3 regions of the Bradyrhizobium sp. ISRA442 genome follow, and region 3 is predicted to be linked to each of the others. Evidence: predicted binding sites of a transcription regulator. Region 3 holds the regulator's gene; each other region holds the start of a gene.
What was found. The regulator LexA, encoded in region 3, represses DNA repair genes until DNA is damaged. The targets are predictions, from matches to a motif close to TGTTCNNNNTGTGTTCNG.
Positions count from the first base shown of each region.

Region 1: a site for LexA is predicted at 4,345-4,362, ahead of MTR72_RS06200 (PA0069 family radical SAM protein). Genes of this name have one in related genera too.
Region 2: a site for LexA is predicted at 3,009-3,026, ahead of MTR72_RS06455 (ATP-dependent Clp protease adaptor ClpS). Genes of this name have one in related genera too.

Region 1 covers NZ_JALGCN010000002.1:664,032-670,486, reverse strand. The annotation lists gene MTR72_RS06215 (RMD1 family protein) at 1-389, shown strand, start outside; gene MTR72_RS06210 (acetate/propionate family kinase) at 573-1,763, opposite strand; gene MTR72_RS06205 (phosphoketolase family protein) at 1,773-4,187, opposite strand; gene MTR72_RS06200 (PA0069 family radical SAM protein) at 4,384-5,547, shown strand; gene MTR72_RS06195 (VOC family protein) at 5,572-6,027, shown strand; gene MTR72_RS06190 (ribonuclease HII) at 6,106-6,455, shown strand, end outside.
Region 2 covers NZ_JALGCN010000003.1:53,388-59,842, forward strand. The annotation lists partial or broken gene MTR72_RS06450 (tannase/feruloyl esterase family alpha/beta hydrolase) at 1-1,217, shown strand, start outside; gene MTR72_RS06455 (ATP-dependent Clp protease adaptor ClpS) at 1,253-2,971, opposite strand; gene MTR72_RS06460 (MDR family MFS transporter) at 3,099-4,700, opposite strand; gene MTR72_RS06465 (HlyD family secretion protein) at 4,660-5,925, opposite strand; gene MTR72_RS06470 (TetR/AcrR family transcriptional regulator) at 6,017-6,455, shown strand, end outside.
Region 3 covers NZ_JALGCN010000007.1:186,690-193,144, reverse strand. The annotation lists gene MTR72_RS17425 (ComEC/Rec2 family competence protein) at 1-1,978, shown strand, start outside; gene MTR72_RS17420 (hypothetical protein) at 2,067-2,498, opposite strand; gene lexA (transcriptional repressor LexA) at 2,793-3,491, opposite strand; gene MTR72_RS17410 (molybdopterin molybdotransferase MoeA) at 3,667-4,878, opposite strand; gene MTR72_RS17405 (hypothetical protein) at 5,115-5,324, opposite strand; gene MTR72_RS17400 (HAD-IA family hydrolase) at 5,495-6,118, opposite strand; gene MTR72_RS17395 (alpha-hydroxy acid oxidase) at 6,148-6,455, opposite strand, start outside.

The DNA of each region.
Region 1 (6,455 bases), on a different contig from region 3:
CAGTGTTCGACGTCATCGAGCCCTTCGCGCGCAAGCTCGCCGAGCAGGGCCGCACGCCGCCCCGGCGCAAGGGCATTCTGCAGTTAATCGGCAACGCGCTCCTGGTCCAGCAGCGCGTGGCCGGCCGCGTCGCGATTGCCGAGAAGCCCGACGTGCTCTGGGAGAAGCCGGAGCTCGACCGGCTCTATGCCCGTCTCGAAGACGAGTACGAGCTGACGGAGCGCCTCGAGACGCTCGAGCGCAAGCTCACGGCCATTTCAGAGACGGCCAACGCGCTGACGGACATCATCGACACGCAGCGCTCGCTGCGCCTCGAGGTGGCGGTGGTGGTGCTGATCGTGATCGAGGTCGTGATCGGCGTTTTCCAGATCCTGTCCGGGACTCACTGACGTCTTTGTTGCTCGTCCTCATGGTTCGCCCGGCGATGCAAAGCATCGTCCGGAGACGCGCCGCAGGGCGGCGCTCCTCACCATGAGGGTCTAGAATTTCGCCACGAAATAAGACCTCATCCTGAGGAGCCTGCCAGCAGCGGGCGTCTCGAAGGATGGCCACAAAGAGACTGAGCCACTCTCTCAAGGGCGCTCGCTCTGCCGCAGCACCGCCGCGCAGTGCCACGCCATGGCCAGTTCCTCGTTGGTCGGTATGACGAAGACGTCGACGGCGCTATCGTGGCGGTGGATGGCCTCGCGCGCCTCGCCATTGGCAGTTGCATCGATCCGCACGCCGAGCCAGGCGAGCCGCGCACAGATCTCGCTGCGGATCTCGCGGCTGTGCTCGCCGATGCCGCCGGTGAAGACCAGGCAGTCCAGCCCCTGCAGCGTGCTCGCCATCATCGCCACCTGCTGCGCCACACGGAAGGTGAAGAGATCGATCGCCTCTTTCGCCGCGGCGTCGCCGCTTGCGAGCAGCGTGCGCATGTCTGCCGAGATTGCGGAGACGCCGAGCAGGCCCGACTCGTGATAGAGTAGGTGCTGCACGGCAGCGCGCGACATCTTCTCGTGATCGAGCAAATAGAGCAGGACGCCGGGATCGATGGTGCCGCAACGCGTGCCCATCACCAGCCCGTCGAGCGGCGTCAGTCCCATCGTGGTGTCGACGCTGCGGCCGGCACGGAGCGCGCAAAGGCTCGCGCCATTGCCGAGATGCGCGATGACGGTGCGGCCCGCGACACGCGGCGGTGCGATCTCGGCAAGGCGGCCTGCAACATATTCGAACGAGAGGCCGTGGAAGCCGTAGCGCCGGAGGCCGCGCTCTTCATAGCGCCTCGGAATGGCGAACCGGCTCGCCGGCGGTGCGAGGCCGTCGTGAAAGGCAGTGTCGAAACAGGCGATCTGCGTCAGTCCGGGCCGGATCGCGCTGATGGCGCGGACCGGCGCCAGGCAGCGCGGCTGATGCAGCGGCGCAAGCGGCGTCAGCGCGTCGAGCCTCGCGACGACATGCTCCGTCAACTCGACCGGACCGGAATACTCAGGGCCGCCATGCACGATGCGGTGGCCGACGCAGCGCAGGCGGCAATCGCCGAAGGATTTTTCGACGAAGCCGAGGACATCGGCGAACAGAGCATCGCCGCCCGCCTCCGACGCTGTCCGTTGCGTTTCGTACAGATCTTCACCTGCGGGGCTTCTCACAACGAGCTGCGGCTTGGTCTCGTGCTCGTCGAGCAGACCGTTGCAGAGCAGGACGGGTGCGGCCGCCGAGATATCGAACAGGCCAAACTTGATGCTGGACGAGCCGGTGTTGAGGACGAGAGCTGCGTCTGACATGGCCCACCGTCAGTCGCCGGCTTCCGCCGGAGTCTTGCCGCCCGCGCTGCCCGGCCAGACCCAGTCGCGGATCTCCGGCATGTCCTCGCCATGCTCGCGCACATAACGCGAATGCCTGATCAGCGCGTCGCGGAATTGCTGTTTCACTTGTGCAGCTTTGGTCGCGAGATCAGGCACGCGCTCGATCGCCTCGATCGCGAGGTGATAGCGGTCGAGCTGGTTGAGCACGACCATGTCGAACGGCGTCGTCGTGGTGCCTTCCTCGGCGAAGCCGCGCACATGCATGCCGCCGTGATTGGTGCGGTTATAAGTCAGGCGATGGATCAAATAGGGATAGCCGTGATAGGCGAAGATCACCGGCTTGTCGCGCGTGAACAGGCTGTCGAAGTCGCGATCGGACAGGCCATGCGGATGCTGCTCCTTCGGTTGCAGCGTCATCAGGTCGACCACGTTGACGACGCGGATCTTCAGATCCGGCAGCGCCTTGCGCAGGAGGTCCACGGCGGCGAGCGTCTCCAGCGTCGGCACGTCGCCGGCGCAGGCCATCACCACGTCGGGCTCGCTGCTCGCATCTTCTGTCCCCGCCCACGTCCAGATGCCGATGCCGGCATCGCAATGGGTGATGGCCTCTTGCATCGAGAGCCATTGCGGCGCCGGCTGCTTACCCGCGACGATCACGTTGACGCGGTCGTAGGTGCGCAGGCAGTGATCTGCGATCCACAAGAGCGTGTTGGCGTCCGGCGGGAAATAGACGCGGACGATGTCGGCTTTCTTGTTGGTGACAAGATCGACGAAGCCGGGGTCCTGGTGGCTGAAACCGTTGTGGTCCTGACGCCAGACATGCGAGGTCAGGAGATAATTGAGTGAGGCGATCGGGCGCCGCCACGGCAGATCGCGCGAGACCTTCAGCCATTTGGCATGCTGATTGAACATGGAATCCACGATGTGGATGAAGGCTTCATAGCAGGAGAAGAAGCCGTGGCGTCCGGTGAGCAGATAGCCTTCGAGCCAGCCCTGGCAGAGATGCTCGCTCAAGACCTCCATCACGCGGCCGTCCTGCGCGAGATGCACGTCGTAGGGCTCGGTTTTCTCCATCCACGCCCGCTCGGTGGCCTCGAACACCGCATCGAGCCGGTTTGACGCGGTCTCGTCCGGTCCCATGATGCGGAAGTTGCGCGCATCCGCATTGAGGCGGACGACCTCGCGCAGGAACTTGCCGAGCTCGCGCGTGGCTTCCGCCGCTACGCCGCGGGGCCGCTGTAGCTCGACCGCGAAGCCGCGATAGTCCGGCAGCTTCAGCTCCTTCTTCAACAGCCCGCCATTGGCATGCGGATTGGCGCCCATGCGGCGGTCGCCTTCAGGCGCCAGCGCCTGGAGCTCGGGAATCAGCCTGCCGTCGGCGTCGAAGAGTTTTTCCGGCTCGTAGCTGCGCATCCAGTGCTCGAGCAGCTTCAGATGCGCGGGATTTTCCCGGCAATTGGCAACCGGCACCTGATGCGCACGCCAGAATCCTTCGACCTTGAGGCCGTCGACCTCTTTCGGGCCGGTCCAGCCCTTCGGGCTGCGCAGCACGATCATCGGCCAGCGCGGCCGCTCGACCGCCGTGCGCCCGTCGCGGGCGTGCTGCTGGATCGAGCGGATGCTGGTGAGCGCGACGTCGAGCGCATCCGCCATGGTTCGATGCATGAGTTTCGGATCGTCGCCCTCGACGAATAGCGGCTCGTGGCCATAGCCCCGGAACAGCTCGCGGATCTCCTCGTCGCGCATCCGCCCGAGCACGGTCGGGTTGGCGATCTTGTAGCCGTTGAGATGGAGGATCGGCAGCACAGCGCCATCATGGGCCGGGTTCAGGAACTTGTTCGAGTGCCAGGACGCGGCGAGCGGGCCGGTCTCGGCTTCGCCGTCGCCGACGACGCAGGCGACGATCAGGCCTGGATTGTCGAACGCTGCGCCATAGGCGTGCACCAGCGCGTAGCCGAGCTCGCCGCCTTCATGGATCGAGCCCGGTGTTTCCGGTGCCGCGTGACTCGGAATGCCGCCGGGGAAGGAGAACTGCCTGAAAAGCTTCCGCAATCCGTCCGCGTCGCGCCCGATATCGGGATAGATCTCGCTGTAAGTGCCTTCGAGATAGGTGTTGGCGACCATGCCCGGGCCGCCATGGCCGGGACCGCAGACGTAGAGGACGTTGAGGTCGAGCGCGCGGATGACGCGGTTGAGATGGGCATAGATGAAGTTCAGTCCCGGCGTGGTGCCCCAATGGCCGAGCAGGCGCGGCTTGATGTGCTCGGGCCGCAAGGGTTCGCGCAACAGCGGATTGTCCATGAGGTAGATCTGGCCGACCGAGAGATAATTGGCGGCGCGCCAATATTGATCGAGGAGGTCGAGGTCGCCGGTCGCGGCGCCTGCTTGTTGTCTGTCTGTCATGTTTCTGCCGACCCTTCACGCAACGACCGTCACCAACCTTGTTGGCGCAAGATCGATCCCTGGCGGGCATCGAACGGGATCGCGACGGCGACCCCTTGCGCGATGTCAAAATCCTCCGCCCAAACTTTGGGCGGCTTGTTTTGCGGATTTTTGCTCTCGTTCTTGATTTGTTCCTGTCAGATGCTATCTTGGCTGCATGAGTCGAGCATCCTCTCATGCCCTCAGGCACCCGCCGGTCACGGCGCCCTCCGAGCCGGCGGGTGCGCCTTCCGATTTCCCCGAGCTTTCGGTCGCCATCGACCGCGAGCGCAGGCGAGGGCGGGGCGCGCAATCCAACGCCAGCGGCCGCTATGAGGCCGAGGCGCGCGTCGCCTTCGACGATGGCTGGCAGAGCCTGGACGAGCTGCCGGCGTTCAAGACCACGGTTGCTGTCGACACCTCGCGCAAGGTGATCACCCGCAACGATTCCCCCGATATCGGCTTCGACCGCTCGATCAATCCGTATCGCGGCTGTGAGCACGGCTGCGTCTATTGCTTCGCGCGGCCGACCCACGCCTATCTCGGCCTCTCCCCCGGGCTCGATTTCGAGTCAAAACTGTTCGCCAAGCCCGAAGCGGCGGCGCTGCTGGAGAAAGAGCTCGCCGCACCCGGTTACGAGCCGCGGATGATCGCGATCGGGACCAACACCGATCCGTACCAGCCGATTGAGCGCGAGCGCAAAATCATGCGCGGCATTCTGGAGGTGCTTGAGCGCGCCGGCCATCCGGTCGGCATCGTCACCAAATCGGCGCTGGTGGTGCGCGACATCGACGTTCTCGCGCGGATGGCGAAGCGGAACCTTGCGAAGGTCGCGCTCTCGGTCACGACGCTCGATCCCAAACTCGCGCGCACCATGGAGCCGCGGGCGTCCACGCCGCCGAAGCGGCTGGAGGCGCTGAAGAAGCTCTCGGATGCCGGCATCCCGACCACCGTCATGGTCGCGCCCGTGATCCCCGCGCTGAACGATTCCGAGATCGAGCGCATTCTGGATGCCGCCGCGCATGCCGGTGTCAAGGAAGCATCCTATGTCCTGTTGCGGCTGCCGCTCGAGGTGCGCGATCTCTTCCGCGAATGGCTGCTGGCGAACTATCCGGACCGTTATCGCCACGTCTTCACCCTGATCCGCGACATGCGCGGCGGTCGCGACTACGATTCGAAATGGGGCGAGCGGATGAAGGGCACCGGCCCGATGGCCTGGACCATCGGCCGTCGCTTCGAGATCGCCTGTGACAGGCTCGGGCTCAACAAGCGGCGCTCGAAACTGACGACGGATCATTTTGCGAAGCCCAAACGGAACGGCGATCAGCTCAGCCTGTTCTGAGAAACAAAAACTGACGAGGCGTGTATGAGCGAGGAATTCACCGTCCCGGTGCCGCGGCTCACCGTCATCACGCTCGGCGTGAGCGACATCCGTGCCAGCATCGCCTTCTATGAAGCGCTCGGCTTTGCCCGCAGGCTGAAGGTGACCGGCGAGGCGGTCGCCTTCTTCGACACCGGCGGTCCGGTGCTTGCCCTGTTTCACTGGGACAAGCTCGCTGCGGATGCCACCCTGCCGGATAGGCCAAGGCCACCTGCCTTTCGCGGCATGACGCTCGCCTGGAACTGCCGGACGCGCGAGGAGGTCGACGCGGTGCTGGCGTTTGCCGTCGGCAAGGGAGCCGCTTTGCTAAAGGCCGCGCACGAGACCGACTATGGCGGCTATTCCGGCTATTTTACCGATCCCGATGGCCATCCCTGGGAGGTGGTAGTCGCGCCGGGCATTGAGGTCGGCGACGATCGGCGCGTGCATCTCGCAGAGTGAGGCGGCTCCATCTGAATAACGGGAATTATCCCGGGTTCCCGGTTGCGCAACCGGGACCGCTTGCGCACTGTCCCGACCATGATTCGAGACAAATCCGCCAGCAAGCCAGCCAAGGACGCGCCAAAGAAGGACGCGGCCAAGAAGGCTGTGCCAAAGGCGGCCAAAGCGTCAGTTGGCAAGACTTCAGTAGACAAGACTTCAGGAGACAAGGTTGCGGCGGGCAGCGCCGAGGCCGCCAAGAGCGCAGCCAAGAAAGAGATCATCGTCGTCGCGCCGCCGAGCTTTCGCCGCGAGCGGGCGCTGATCAAGCGTGGCGTCTGGCCGGTGGCGGGCTGCGACGAGGCCGGCCGCGGGCCGCTCGCCGGCCCCGTGGTGGCGGCTGCCGTGATCCTCGATCCCAACCGCATTCCGCGCGGCATCGACGATTC
Region 2 (6,455 bases), on a different contig from region 3:
CACCCGACTCCGGCCACGAATCCAAGCCCGGCGAGCCGCCGCAGCTCTTCGCGCTCAACGACGAAGCGTTCGAGAATTTCTCTCATCGCGCCTACAAGAAAGTGCGCGATACCGCCGTTGCGCTGATGGAGCGCGCCTATGGCAGGAAGCCCGAGAAGATGTACTTCATGGGCTCCTCCGAGGGAGGCCGCGAAGGCCTCACCATGGCGCAGCGCTATCCGGACGATTTCGACGGCATTTTCTCGCGCGTGCCCGTGATCAACTGGGTCGGCCTGCAGCACGCCGGCACACGCTCGGGCCTCGTGACCATGGGTGACGGCTGGATCAATCCGGCGCAGGTGAAGCTCGTGGGCGATGCGGTGCGGGCGGCCTGCGACAAGGCGGACGGCTCCGACGATGCGCTGGTACAGGATCCCGTGGCCTGCAAGGCAGCGTTCAAGGTCGAAACGCTGCGCTGTGCGAGCGGCCAGGCCGGCGACAAGTGCCTCACCGACGCACAAATCAAGGCAATCGACACGCTGCATGCGACCTACAAATTCCCGTTCGCACTCGCCAATGGTCTAGACGATTATCCCGGCTGGGGCGTTTCGGGAGAGGATACGCCGGCCGTCGGTCCGACCGGCGGCTGGGTCGCATGGTGGCTCGGCACGGCACCGCCCGCGCAGCCGCCTGCGCCCAACAACGGCATCGCCTGGATCTACGGCGCGGGCGGCATCCAATATGTGTTCGCGCGCAATCCCAAGCTGGACGTCACCACTTATAAGGTGGAGGAGCACAAGGCGCGGCTGCTCGAGGTCTCGGACCTCATGGATTCGACCAATCCCGATCTCAGTCGCTTCCGCGCTCGCGGCGGCCGGCTGATCATGCTCGAGCACATGGCCGACTATGCGCAGAGCCCGTATGCCGGTATCCGCTATTTCGAGAGCGTCGAGCGCAAGCTCGGCAAGTCCGAGACCGCGGAGTTCGCGCGGCTCTACACCGCGCCGGGCGTCGACCATGTCGGCTCCGGGGCGCCGGCCAATGTCGACATACTGAGCGTGCTGGTGGACTGGGTCGAGAAGGGCAAGGCGCCCGGCGATCTCGAGGTCACCGAGCAGAAGCTCGAGGCGCCGTCATTCGCGGTGCTACGCGCGCTGCCGTTGTGCCGCTGGCCGGCCTGGCCGCACTACAAGAGCGGCCCGGTGACGGAGGCATCGAGCTTCACCTGCGCACTCTAAAGGGTGCTCAACCGGGCGGTCGTGGCCGCGGGGCTTCACCCCGCCGCCATCTGCTGCGCGCCGCCGAGAAGCCGCGCATTGAGCCGGCCGCCGGAGAACAGCATGTCGTCGAGCGCCTCGTCGATGTCGGCGGAGATGATGGAGTTGCCACCATCGCGCGCAAGGCTCGCCTGCGCCAGCCGCCGCATCAACTCCTTGATGAAGGCACAACTCGTACCCTCACTGCGTCGGGCGGCCTCAACGACGACCGCGTCTTCGAGCGGCAGTCCCTTGCCATAGAGCTGGACCAGCTTGCTGCGGCCGCTCTCGTCGGGAAGCGGCACTTCGATGGCCTGATCAATACGGCCGGGGCGGCCAGCGAGCGCGCCTTCGAGATCTTCGGGCCGATTGGTGGTCAGAACGAACAGGATGTCCGCATCCTCCTTCAGCCCGTCCATCTCGTTGAGCAGCTTGTTCAGCAGGGACTCCTCGCAGGGGCCCATGTCGTCGCGGTCGCGGGCGATGAGATCGACATCCTCGATCACGACCATCGAGGGCTGAAGCAAACGTGCGAGGCTCATGTAAGCGCCCAGAAGGCCCATTTGCTCCGCGGTGATTATAAGCGTCGTATGCCCAGGCAAGTGTGTCGCGAGATAGCGGATCGTGTGGGTCTTGCCGGTGCCCGGCGGCCCGTACAACAAGATGCCCTTGCGCGTCGATTGTCCGAGCCGGCGCAGTTGGTCGCGGGTGCCGACGAAATTCAGCACGTTGCGATCGAGCAGCCGCAAGGTCTGCTCCGGCAGGATCACCTCGCTTCGTGCGACCGGCGGCAAGCGGTGCACGGTGATGCCGCGTGAGCGGCCGCGATAGTCGGAATCGGCGTCGAGCGAGAGGATCTTGCCGCGATAGGTGCGTGCGGCTTGCACGGCCTCTTCCAGTTCACCGAAGCATTGCTGGACGAGGGCTGCGCCTGCGGAGCCCGAGGGCACCGCGATCTCGATCCGGATGCCGCTCTCACGGCTATATTCGCGATGTACACAGAGCAACACGGCATAGCGGAGATCACCCTGCGCGCACAGCCAGAGCCCGTTGTCGAGGCATTTGACCGGACTCTTCTCGCCGATCTCAAGATCGAAATACTGGAGCGGGGCGAGCGCCTGCGCATGGCGCCCTTCGCGGAGAAGTCGTGAAATCGACAGAGTCTCGTAACGTTGATCCTCGTTGATGCCGTACAGCCGGATCGCGGTGCTGAACAGTCGATCGATGGCCGCCTGGACGTCTGCCCGCATGTGGCCGGGAAACTGGCGGACCGTTGTCACGAGCTTGCTGCGCGGAACGTTGGTGAAGTGCCAGTCCAGAACGTCGCAGGCATAGTCGAACTCTTCTTCCGGTTCGTCCGAGGTGCTGTCTGCTGCACGAATGCAGTCGCTGCACAGCCAGATCGTGCGGCTGCCGAGCCGAACATCTGTCTGTCCCTCTGGCTTGCCGCACAGCTCGCATGGCGTCTTGATCTCTTCGAGCGTGATCTTCAGGCTATGGCGTGCGAGGCAAACGTATTGCTGGGCGGATTTGAACAGCGCTTCGGCGACGGATTGCGGGTAGGGTCCGCAGGCGGCTTTTTCCTCTTGCTCAATCCTCGTCACCAGGGCGATCGCCTCACGCTCCGACTTGCCGAAAACCCGGCGGAGCAGCTCGATGACAAACTCATCCGGAGTGTCATCATCATTGTGGATTACGAGCTGGGCTGGTTCGCGTTCGCTGCGCATATCGCTCATCGCCAAAACAACTCCGTTGATACAACCTTTACTTGAATGGAACAAATAAGGAACATAAAGTGAGGAGGCCGTCAAGTGCGACGGCCGCGCAAACTTTCAATCAGGGATATGCGGAGGACCGAAGCCCCTAATGCGCAGGTCCGCCGGCCGCCTTCACGCGCCGCGTCAGCAGCACGGCGATCGCGGCCAGCACAAGCACCACGCCGATGACGGCAAAGGTGTCGGAATAGCCCATCACCAGCGCCTGGCGCTTGACGGTCTTGCCGAGCGCGATGATCGCCTGCTCGCGTGCCGCGTTGGGATCGGGCACGCCATGCGCGATGAAGTAGTTCGTCATCTGTGCGATGCGGGCGCGGACTTCCTCGCGGCCTAGCGTGACGGATTGGCCGATGATGTTGGAATGGAACTGCTCGCGTTTGGTGATGATGGTCGCAAGCGTCGCCGTGCCGATCGCGCCGCCGAGATTGCGGAACATGTTGCTGATGCCGGAGGCGGCCGCCGCATCCTGTGGTGCAATGCCGCCGGAGAGAACCGACGTCAGCGGCGTCAGCACCATGGCCTGTCCCACGGCGCGCACGATGTTCGGGATCCAGAGCTGGTCGCCGGCATAGTCCGGCGACATCGCGGTGTTCATGAAGCAGCTATAGGCGAAGATCAGAAGACCGGTGATCGCTATATAGCGCGTGTCGAAGCGCTGCATCAGCTTCGGGATCAGCGGGATCAGCACGAGCTGCGGCAGACCGGTCCAGGCCAACACGTTGCCGATCTGCTCGGCATTGTAGCCCTGCGCCTGGCCAAGATAGGCCGGCAGGATGTAGACCGAGCCGAACAGCGCGAAGCCGACCATCGTCATGGCGACGGTGCCGAAGCCGAAATTGCGCTGCGTCAGCAACCGCAGCCGGATCAGCGGCTTCTCGATCGACAGCTCGATCGCGACGAACAGCGAGAGGCTGATGGCTGCGATCACCGCCAGCCTGACGATGAAGGGCGATGAGAACCAGTCGTCCTTGTTGCCTTCCTCGAGCACGGCCTGCAGCGCCGACAATCCGATCGCCATGGTGACGATGCCGGCCCAGTCGCCTTCCCTCAGAAGGCCGAGCTGCATCTTCTGCCGCTCCAGCGTCAGATAAAGCGCGGCCACCATGACGGCGGTCGGGATCACGTTGACGAAGAAGATGGTGCGCCAGCCATAGGTCTCGGTGAGATAGCCGCCGATGGTCGGGCCGATCGCCGGCGCGAAGGTGACGGACAGCGCGAAGATCGCAAGGCCAATGGGCTGCTGCGGCTTCGGCAGCTTGGTCAGGACCAGCGTGAACGCCATCGGGATCAGCACGCCGCCGGCAAAGCCCTGCAGGCCGCGCATCGCGATCATCGACGGCAGGTCGTGGGTGAAGGCACAGGCGACCGAGAAGACGGCGAACAGTGTCGCGCTTGCCAGCATGTAGCGGCGGAACGAGAACACGCGGCTCAAATAATCGGTCAGCGGGATCACGATGATCTCGCCGATCAGGTACGACGTCGAGATCCAGGAACCGTTGTCCGCGCCGGTGCCGATGCCGCCCTCGATGTTGAGCAGCGAGGCGTTGGTGATCTGGATGTTCAGGATCGCCATGAACGAGCCGATCATGGCGGCGAGCACGGCGATCCAGGTGGCCGCACTCGCGCGGTCGGGATCAACGGCGGCGCGATCAGGCGTCGCGGCCGGCGTTGCGGCTGTCGGCGTCGAGATTGAGAGGCTGTTTGACATGGCACGACCCTCCGGAAACGAGCTTGGCCTTGATCTTTGCCTTGGGCGCGGTCGCCGCATCCGCGGTCGGCGCGCTCGAACGTGTTGCGATGGTCGGGATCACGGACATGCCGGGCCGCAGCGCGATCGCGGGCACGGTGTTGGCATCCAGCGCGATCTTGACGGGAATGCGCTGCACCACCTTGGTGAAATTGCCGGTGGCGTTATCCGGCGGTAGCAGCGCGAATTCCTGGCCGCTGGCTGGCGCGATGGAATCGACGTGACCGTGCACGATCTGGCCCGGGAAGGTGTCCACCTCGATCTCGACCGTCTGTCCCGCACGCACGTGGGTGAGCTGGGTCTCCTTGAAGTTGGCGACCACATAGGCCCCCTCGGCCGGCACGATCGACATCAACTGCGTTCCCGCCTGCACATACTGTCCGACACGGAGCGTGCGGTTGCCGATTACGCCGTCGATCGGTGAGACGATCGTGGTGTAGCTGAGGTTGAGCTCGGCCTGCTGCTGGATCGCCGCGGCCCGCGCGGCTGCGGCCTTGGCCTGCACGATCTCGGCCTTCAAGAGATCGACCTGCTTGAGGGCGGAGGTGAGATTGGCATTGTCGCGCTGGATCGCGGCGTCCGCGCCGGCATCGCGCGCCTGCGCCTGCTGCGCATTCTGCAGGCTGCCATAGCCGGTCGCGGCGAGGTCGGTGTAGCGCTTGTTCTCCTGGCTTGCGAATGTCTTCGCAGCGGTGTCGACGTCGATCGTCGCCTTCGCTGCCGCGATCACCGCCTGCTGAACCTCGAGCTGGGCTTCCTTGCTCGTCACCGTGGCGTTCGCTGCGGCGACATCGGCCCTGGCCTGGTCGAGCGCGACCCTGAAGTCGCGGTCGTCGATCCGCGCCAGCACCTGGCCGGCCTTCACATGCTCGTTATCTCCCACCAGGACGCGGTCGAGATAGCCGCTGACCTTCGGCGCGATGGTGGTGTTGTCGGCCTTCACGTAGGCGTCATCGGTGGAGACGAGGAAGCGGCCGACGGTCCAATAGTCGTAGCCATACCAGCTCGCCCCCGCCAGCGCGAGAACCGCCACCCCTGCCAGCAACAGCTTGCGAAGGTTCAGCTTTTGACGAAAGGCGGAGGGGGCCGGAGCGGGCAGAACGCCCTCCAGCGCACCCGTCGGGACGACGGCGGATTCGGTCTTGGACGGGCTGGTGTGGACGGTCATGGCCGGCTCCCCTGAATTAGGAAACTTGACGGTTTCCAAAATAGGATTAGCTTTGGGACTGTCAATGGAATGACAGGCATCATGTAAAAACATGGCTCAGGAAAAATCTGTCAGGGAATGCCGCCCCCGCGGGCGGCCGCAACTGCGCAGCGACGAGGAGACGAAGCAGATCGTGTTCGACGCCGCACGTCACGCCTTCGCCGTCGACGGCTATGCCGCCACCAGCACCGAAGAGCTGGCGCGCCTCGCCGGCATTTCCACCAGGACGCTCTACCGGCTGTTTCCGGGCAAGGCCGCGCTGTTCGAGGCCATGTGCGCGGACCGGCTCGAGCGGCTGCTCGCCGACGTCCATCTCAAGGCGAACGAAGAGATCGATATCGAGACGGGCCTGCGCGCCGCGCTGCTCGCCTGCACCGATCTCGCGCTCGATCCGGAGGTGGTGGCGTTGCAGCGCATGGTGCTGCAGGAATCCGCCGCGTTCCCCGAGCTTGCCGCAAACTTCTACAAGAATGGCATTGCCCGCACCGTTA
Region 3 (6,455 bases):
GCTATTTGTCGTGGCAATCATGGTCGCCGCCGCAGCGGCCGGTTTTGCCATGGCGACCTGGAAGACCGCGCGCATCGCGCACACCGTGCTGGCAAAGCCGCTCTATTCCGTGTCGTTGTCGGGCTTCGTCGAGACCCGCGACATCCGCGAGCGCACCGACCGTTTCGTGCTGCGCGTCACCGGCATGGAGGCCCAGCGCAGCGACGTCACGCTCGAACGCGTCCGCCTCTCGGTGCGCAAGGGCACTGCGCCCGAAGTCGGCAGCTTCGTGCAGTTGAAGGCGCGGCTGATGCCGCCGCTCTCGCCCCTGCGTCCCGGCAGCTACGATTTCTCCCGCGACATGTTCTTCCAGGGTATCGGCGCCTCCGGCTTCGTGATGGGTACGATCACGGCTTCCGCGCCGCCCGACGGCGGAGGCTTGCGACTGCGCTATGCAGCCTTCATGCAGGGGCTGCGCGATGCCATCGATGCGCGCATCCGCGCCACGCTCGACGGCGACAATCGCGCGATCGCCACTGCGCTGCTCACCGGCCGGCGCGATGCGATCACCACGCCGGTGAACGATGCCATGTTCATCTCCGGCCTCGGCCATGTGCTCTCGATTTCGGGTTATCACATGGCGGTCGTCGCCGGCGTCGTCTTCTTCGCGATCCGCGCATTGCTCGCGCTGATCCCGGGTCTGGCCGTCAGCTTTCCGATCAAGAAGTGGTCGGCCGCTGCCGCGCTCGTCGCCGCGGCGTTCTATCTGTTGCTCTCCGGCGCGGAGGTCGCGACCCAAAGATCGTTTTTCATGACCGCAGTGGTGCTGATCGCGGTCATGGTCGATCGCCGAGCCATCACGTTCCGCACGCTGGCGGTGGCCGCGCTGATCGTGCTTGCGGTCGCGCCGGAGGCGCTGGTGCATCCGAGCTTCCAGATGTCGTTTGCGGCAACGCTTGGGCTGGTTGCGCTGGTGCAGATCGGCATGCCGAACCTGTTTGCCTCACCCGATCATTCGGCGACGGCGCGGATTGCGCTGTGGGGCGGCCGTGAGATCGCCATGCTGTTCCTGGCCTCGCTGATCGCGGGCTTTGCGACCACGCCCTATGCCGCCTTCCACTTTCACCGCGTCACGCCGTTCGGTGTGCTCGCGAACCTCGCGGCGATGCCGGTGGTCTCGGCGCTGGTGATGCCGGCCGGGCTGTTGGGATTGATCGCAGCGCCGTTCGGGCTCGACGGCGTGTTCTGGTGGCTGATGGGTGTCGGCATCGACTGGATGGTCGTGGTCGCGCAGTGGGTTGCGAATCTTCCGGGCGCGGTCGGCCGCATTGCCGCTTTCGGCATCGCCCCGCTGATCGCGGCGAGCATCGGCATCGTCCTGATGGGCCTGTTGCGCACGCCCTTGCGCTGGACCGGTGCGCTCGTGCTGGTCGCAGCGATTGTGTGGGCGGTGTCCGTGCGCCAGCCGGACGTCCTGATCGCAGGCGACGGGCGTAACATCGCAGTGCGCGGCAGCGACGGCCGCTTGCATCTCATCGCGGCGAACAAGGACGCGTTCCTCGCCAAGGAGTGGCTTGCGGCCGATGCCGATCCGCGCAGCGCCGGTGATGCATCGCTCGGTAGCGGCGTGTCATGCGACGAATCCGGATGCGTGACCCCGCTCGCCGACGGCCGCCTGATCGCGCTGGCGCTGCGCGTGGATGCGCTCTCGGATGATTGCAGCCGGGCTGCGCTGGTGGTGACAGCGAGACCCGCGCCGCCCGATTGTGCGGCGATGGTGGTCGACCGGGATCGTCTCATGAGCCAGGGCGGCTTGGCGCTCGCGCGCCGCGGCGACGGCTTTGCGGTGCAGGCGGTGAGGGCGAGGGGCGCAAATCGCCCCTGGTCGCCGGCAATCGCCGGCGATGGCTATTATGAACCAAACCTCGCGCCACGGCCGGCCGCACCGCGCTCCAGGGACGCAACGCCGTCGGAGGCCGACCTTCAGGTCGAGGACTGACGCATGATCCGGAAAAGTGTGTAGCGTTTTTCCCTTCGCGACAAACGCGGAATGCGTTTGCGCGGAGATCATGCTCAAATATTACGCGTCAGCCGATCGGCAGGCGCGTAACGGTCGGCTGCGGCCTGTCAGCGGCGACTTGCGGCTTGTGCTCACCGGCCGGCTGGGTCACCGGCAATTGCAGCACGGTTGCGCGCTGGCCTTCGACGAGCTGCGTCACCAGCACATATTTGCCGTCGGGGAATTCGATCGCGTCATGATGGCGATCGGGAATGTGCGGATCGACTTTGCCGAACTTGCCGACGCGGGAGTTGATGGTGCGCGTCCAGATCCAGCGATTGTCGTAGCGGACGTTGTCGGCGAAGGCGAGCTCCGTTCCCGGCAGCAGGCAGACCGCGACGGAGAGATCGGCTTCCGAAGCGAAGCCGCGCGTCGAGGTGCCGCGGAAGGTTGTCGTGACGATCGTCTCACCGACCTGGGCGGGACGGGTCGCGACGGCATGCAGGCTGTAGTCACACATCGCAAGTGCTCCTCATAAGAGATAGCGACCCGTGCCCCCGGAGGCCCAGGCCTCTATCAGGAAGGCTCCGATGATATGCGATGTTGAGGGCAAATCTGCGACTTGCGTGCAGACCTGCCGATCACATTATCTTTTCTGCGTTGAGCAAGAGCCTTTGGAACAAAGCAGGCTCGTGCGAATTTTCTTCTGTTGCGCTCGTCGAGATCAATCCTGAATTCACCGGCGCTGCACAACACGCGGCGGAGGTCGATTGCTCCACGCGACTTGCATCGGCTCACGCCTCGCCGAAGACGCTCAGTATTTCCGGTACAGCCCGATCAGCTTGCCCTGAATCTTTACGCGGTTCGGCGGCAGGATGCGCACCTCGTAGGCCGCATTGGCCGGCTCGAGCGCGATCGAGGCGCCGCGCCGGCGGAAGCGTTTCAGGGTCGCTTCCTCGTCGTCGATCAGGGCCACCACGATGTCGCCGGTGTCGGCGCTCTCGTTGCGCTGGATCAGCGCCATGTCGCCGTCGAGGATGCCGGCCTCCACCATCGAATCGCCGCGCACTTCGAGCGCGTAATGCTCGCCCGAGCCGAGCATGTCCGGCGGTACGCTGATGGTGTGGCTGCGGGTCTGCAAGGCCTCGATCGGCGTGCCCGCCGCGATGCGGCCCATCACGGGCACAGCGACCGGACGTTCACCCTCGTCCACGGGGGCGCTGGAGCCGCGTACCTTACCGAGATTGCCTTCGATGACGCTCGGCGTGAAGCCGCGCCGATTGCCGGCCGCGGCCTGAAGCTCGGGCAGCTTGATCACTTCGATGGCGCGGGCACGATTGGGCAGGCGGCGGATGAAGCCGCGCTCCTCGAGTGCGGTGATCAGGCGATGGATGCCCGACTTCGAGCGCAGATCGAGCGCGTCCTTCATCTCGTCGAAGGAGGGCGGCACGCCGCTTTCCTTCAGGCGTTCGCTGATGAACCGCAGAAGCTCGTATTGTTTGCGCGTTAACATCTCGACCAAATCCCCCGGTTGATGTCGTTCGATTCCGAGACGCTGAAGTTAGCGGCGCACCGCTAGATGCTCGAAACAAATCATGAACGGACACTATATGTTCGATATGTGTTCCGCAACTGCTTAATTTTGCGTGAACACGATAAACTTCGCGGAACACGCGCGGCCGGCTCGTTCAAGCGGGCAGCCGCAACACCTCGCAGGGCGCGCCTGCTTCGGCCTTCGGCGCGAACGGCGGCCGCACGAGAAGTGCCTGTGCCGCAGCGAGATTTGCAAGCAGAGAAGAGTCCTGATTGTTGACGGGAACCGCGACCAGCGTGCCGTCGTCGCGCTCTTCGAGGCGCACGCGAAGATAGTCCTCGCGCATGTCGTTGGCGGCGAGCTCGCCCCCGACTACGGCGCGCTCGCGGCGGTGGTGAACGGGCTGACGGCCCGCAAGCGCGCGAATCAACGGCACCATGAACAGGAAGGCGCAAACGTAAGACGAGACCGGATTGCCGGGCAGGCCGATCACGCGCATCGCGCCGAGATGGCCATGCATCATCGGCTTGCCCGGCCGCATCGCGATCTTCCAGAACGCCATCGCAATGCCCTCGGCCTTGAGCGCCTGCTGGACCAGATCGTGATCGCCGACCGACGCACCGCCGGTCGTGATCAGGACGTCGGCGCCGGTTTCGCGGGCGGAGCGGATACCGGCGGTGGTGGCCTCCAGGGTGTCGGCGGCGATCCCAAGGTCGATCGTGTCGGCGCCCTCCCGGCGCGCCAGCGCGTGGATCGCATAGCCGTTGGAATAGACGATCTGGCCGGGGCCGGGTGTTGTGCCCGGCATCACCAGCTCATCGCCGGTGGCGAGGATTGCGACCTTCGGGCGGCGGCGGACGGGAAGGTCAGGATGGTTCATACCGGCGGCGAGGGCCAGGCTTCGCTCGGTGAGGCGGGCGCCTGCCCGTAGCAGCACGTCGCCCTCGGAAAAGTCGACGCCGGCGCGCCGGATATGCCGTCCGGCGACGGCGGCCTCCTTGATCGTGATGCGCTTGCCGTCCGCGACCGTGTCCTCCTGGATCACGACGGCATCTGCGCCGTTGGGAATCACGCCGCCGGTGAAGATCCGGACCGCCTCGCCGGCACCCAGCGTTGGCGCGAACGGCCGGCCCGCCGCGACCTCGCCGATCACGCTGAGCTGCGCATCGACCTTGGCCGCATCGCTCGCGCGCACGGCATAGCCGTCCATCGCCGACATTGCCTGGGGGGGCTGCGTACGCCGGGCGGTGACGTCGCGTGCCAGTACGCGGTGAAAGGCGCCTTCCAGCGCGATCATCTCTTCGGATAGCGGCTCCACGCCGGCCAGCACCGCGGCAAGCGCGTCAGAAACCGGCATCAGGGCCACGGGCGAAATCTCCTGCTTGGCAAGTCGATTGGCAAATCGAACCGTCTCGGCGTCAAGGGTTCTAGCCGAGCGCGTGCGCCGAAGCAAAACCCGGCGTCCGGACGAACGATCGTGCCGGCTTCTACGCTTGTGAGATGATTGGATTCAGGTCCGGTGCGACATGATCTGGATGACGCTGCAGACTGGCACCCGCGCAGCGATCGCAAGAACGAAAGCAACAAGGGCCATGGTCAACATCAATCCGCTCCCGTCGGCTCGTTCCGACTAGCATCCTTGGCCACATCGGGCGCGTTGGGACTTTGATCCTTGTCGGGCAGGGGATCGGCCTGCGATTTCAGATCGGCGGCCTTGCTAATCAGCTTGGCTGAGAGATCCGAGTCCGACGTGGTTCTGGCGAATTCGAGCAGGAGAGAGGCTTGCTTGGTGAGGTAGGCTTTACCCAACACGACGATCAGTCCGATGTAGAAATCCCCGACGAACTCAAGAGTCCGGAATCAGGCATTCCGTTCCAGGAACTCTGCACAAAAATGCACAAAGTGATTTGGTTCCTCGTCGCGGGCCGATGGGTTCCCGTGAACGTCGGCAGGATCAAGCAAAGCCACCAGAACGCCGGCCCTCAGATCCCCAGCGCCGTCAGCGCATGTCCGACGTCGGTGGGCGAGGTCACGTGTACCGCCGTCAGTCCGCGCGCCCGCGCCCCTTCGATGTTCTCGGCGAGGTCGTCAAAGAAGACGATCCGCTCGGCCGGCACGCCGATGGCGCCCACCACATGGTCGAAGGCTTCGGCGTCCGGTTTGCGCAGACCGATGCTGGACGACAGGTACAGCTCGCGGAAATGGCCGAGCAGGTCGGCATATTCCTTCGAGAAATAGTCCACATGCGGCTGGTTGGTATTGGAGAAGGCGTACAGCGGCATGTGCTTCGCCGCACGCGGCAACAGCTCCGCGATGTCGGGCATCTCCCCCGTGAACACCGCGTTCCAGCCCTCCAGGAACTGCGCGTCCGAAAGGCTGATGCCGAGCGATGAGCGCAGCGAGTCGAAATATGCCGCGTCACTGAGCTTGCCGACTTCGTGCAGCTTGTAGGCCTCGTCACGCACATAGCGCGCGACGATGGCCTCGGGCTTGCAGCCGGCATGTCCCGCCCAGCAGGCGATCGTCCTGGAGAAATCGATGTCGAGCACGACGCGCCCGAGATCGAAGAGGAGGGCATCCGCGCTGCCGGGAGAGAGCGATGTCATTGCGTCCTTTCAGGTCAGTATCGGCAAGATCAATACCGATAGGGCTCGATGTCGAGCAGCGGAAATGCGCTGAACACGCTGGGCGCGTTGGTGGCGGTCGCCGGATGCAGGCAGGACTTGTCGATCTCGGCGAAGGAGGTGGCGCCCAAGAGGCCGAGGCAGCGCAGCACTTCGTCCTCCAACAGCTCCAGCATCCGCGTCACGCCAGCTTCGCCCGCGGCCGCCAGCGCCCAGCATTGCAGCCGGCCGATGCCGACCATGTCGGCGCCCGCCGCGATCGCCTTGACGATGTCGGTGCCGCGGCAGATGCCGCCATCGACCATGATCTTGGCGCGTC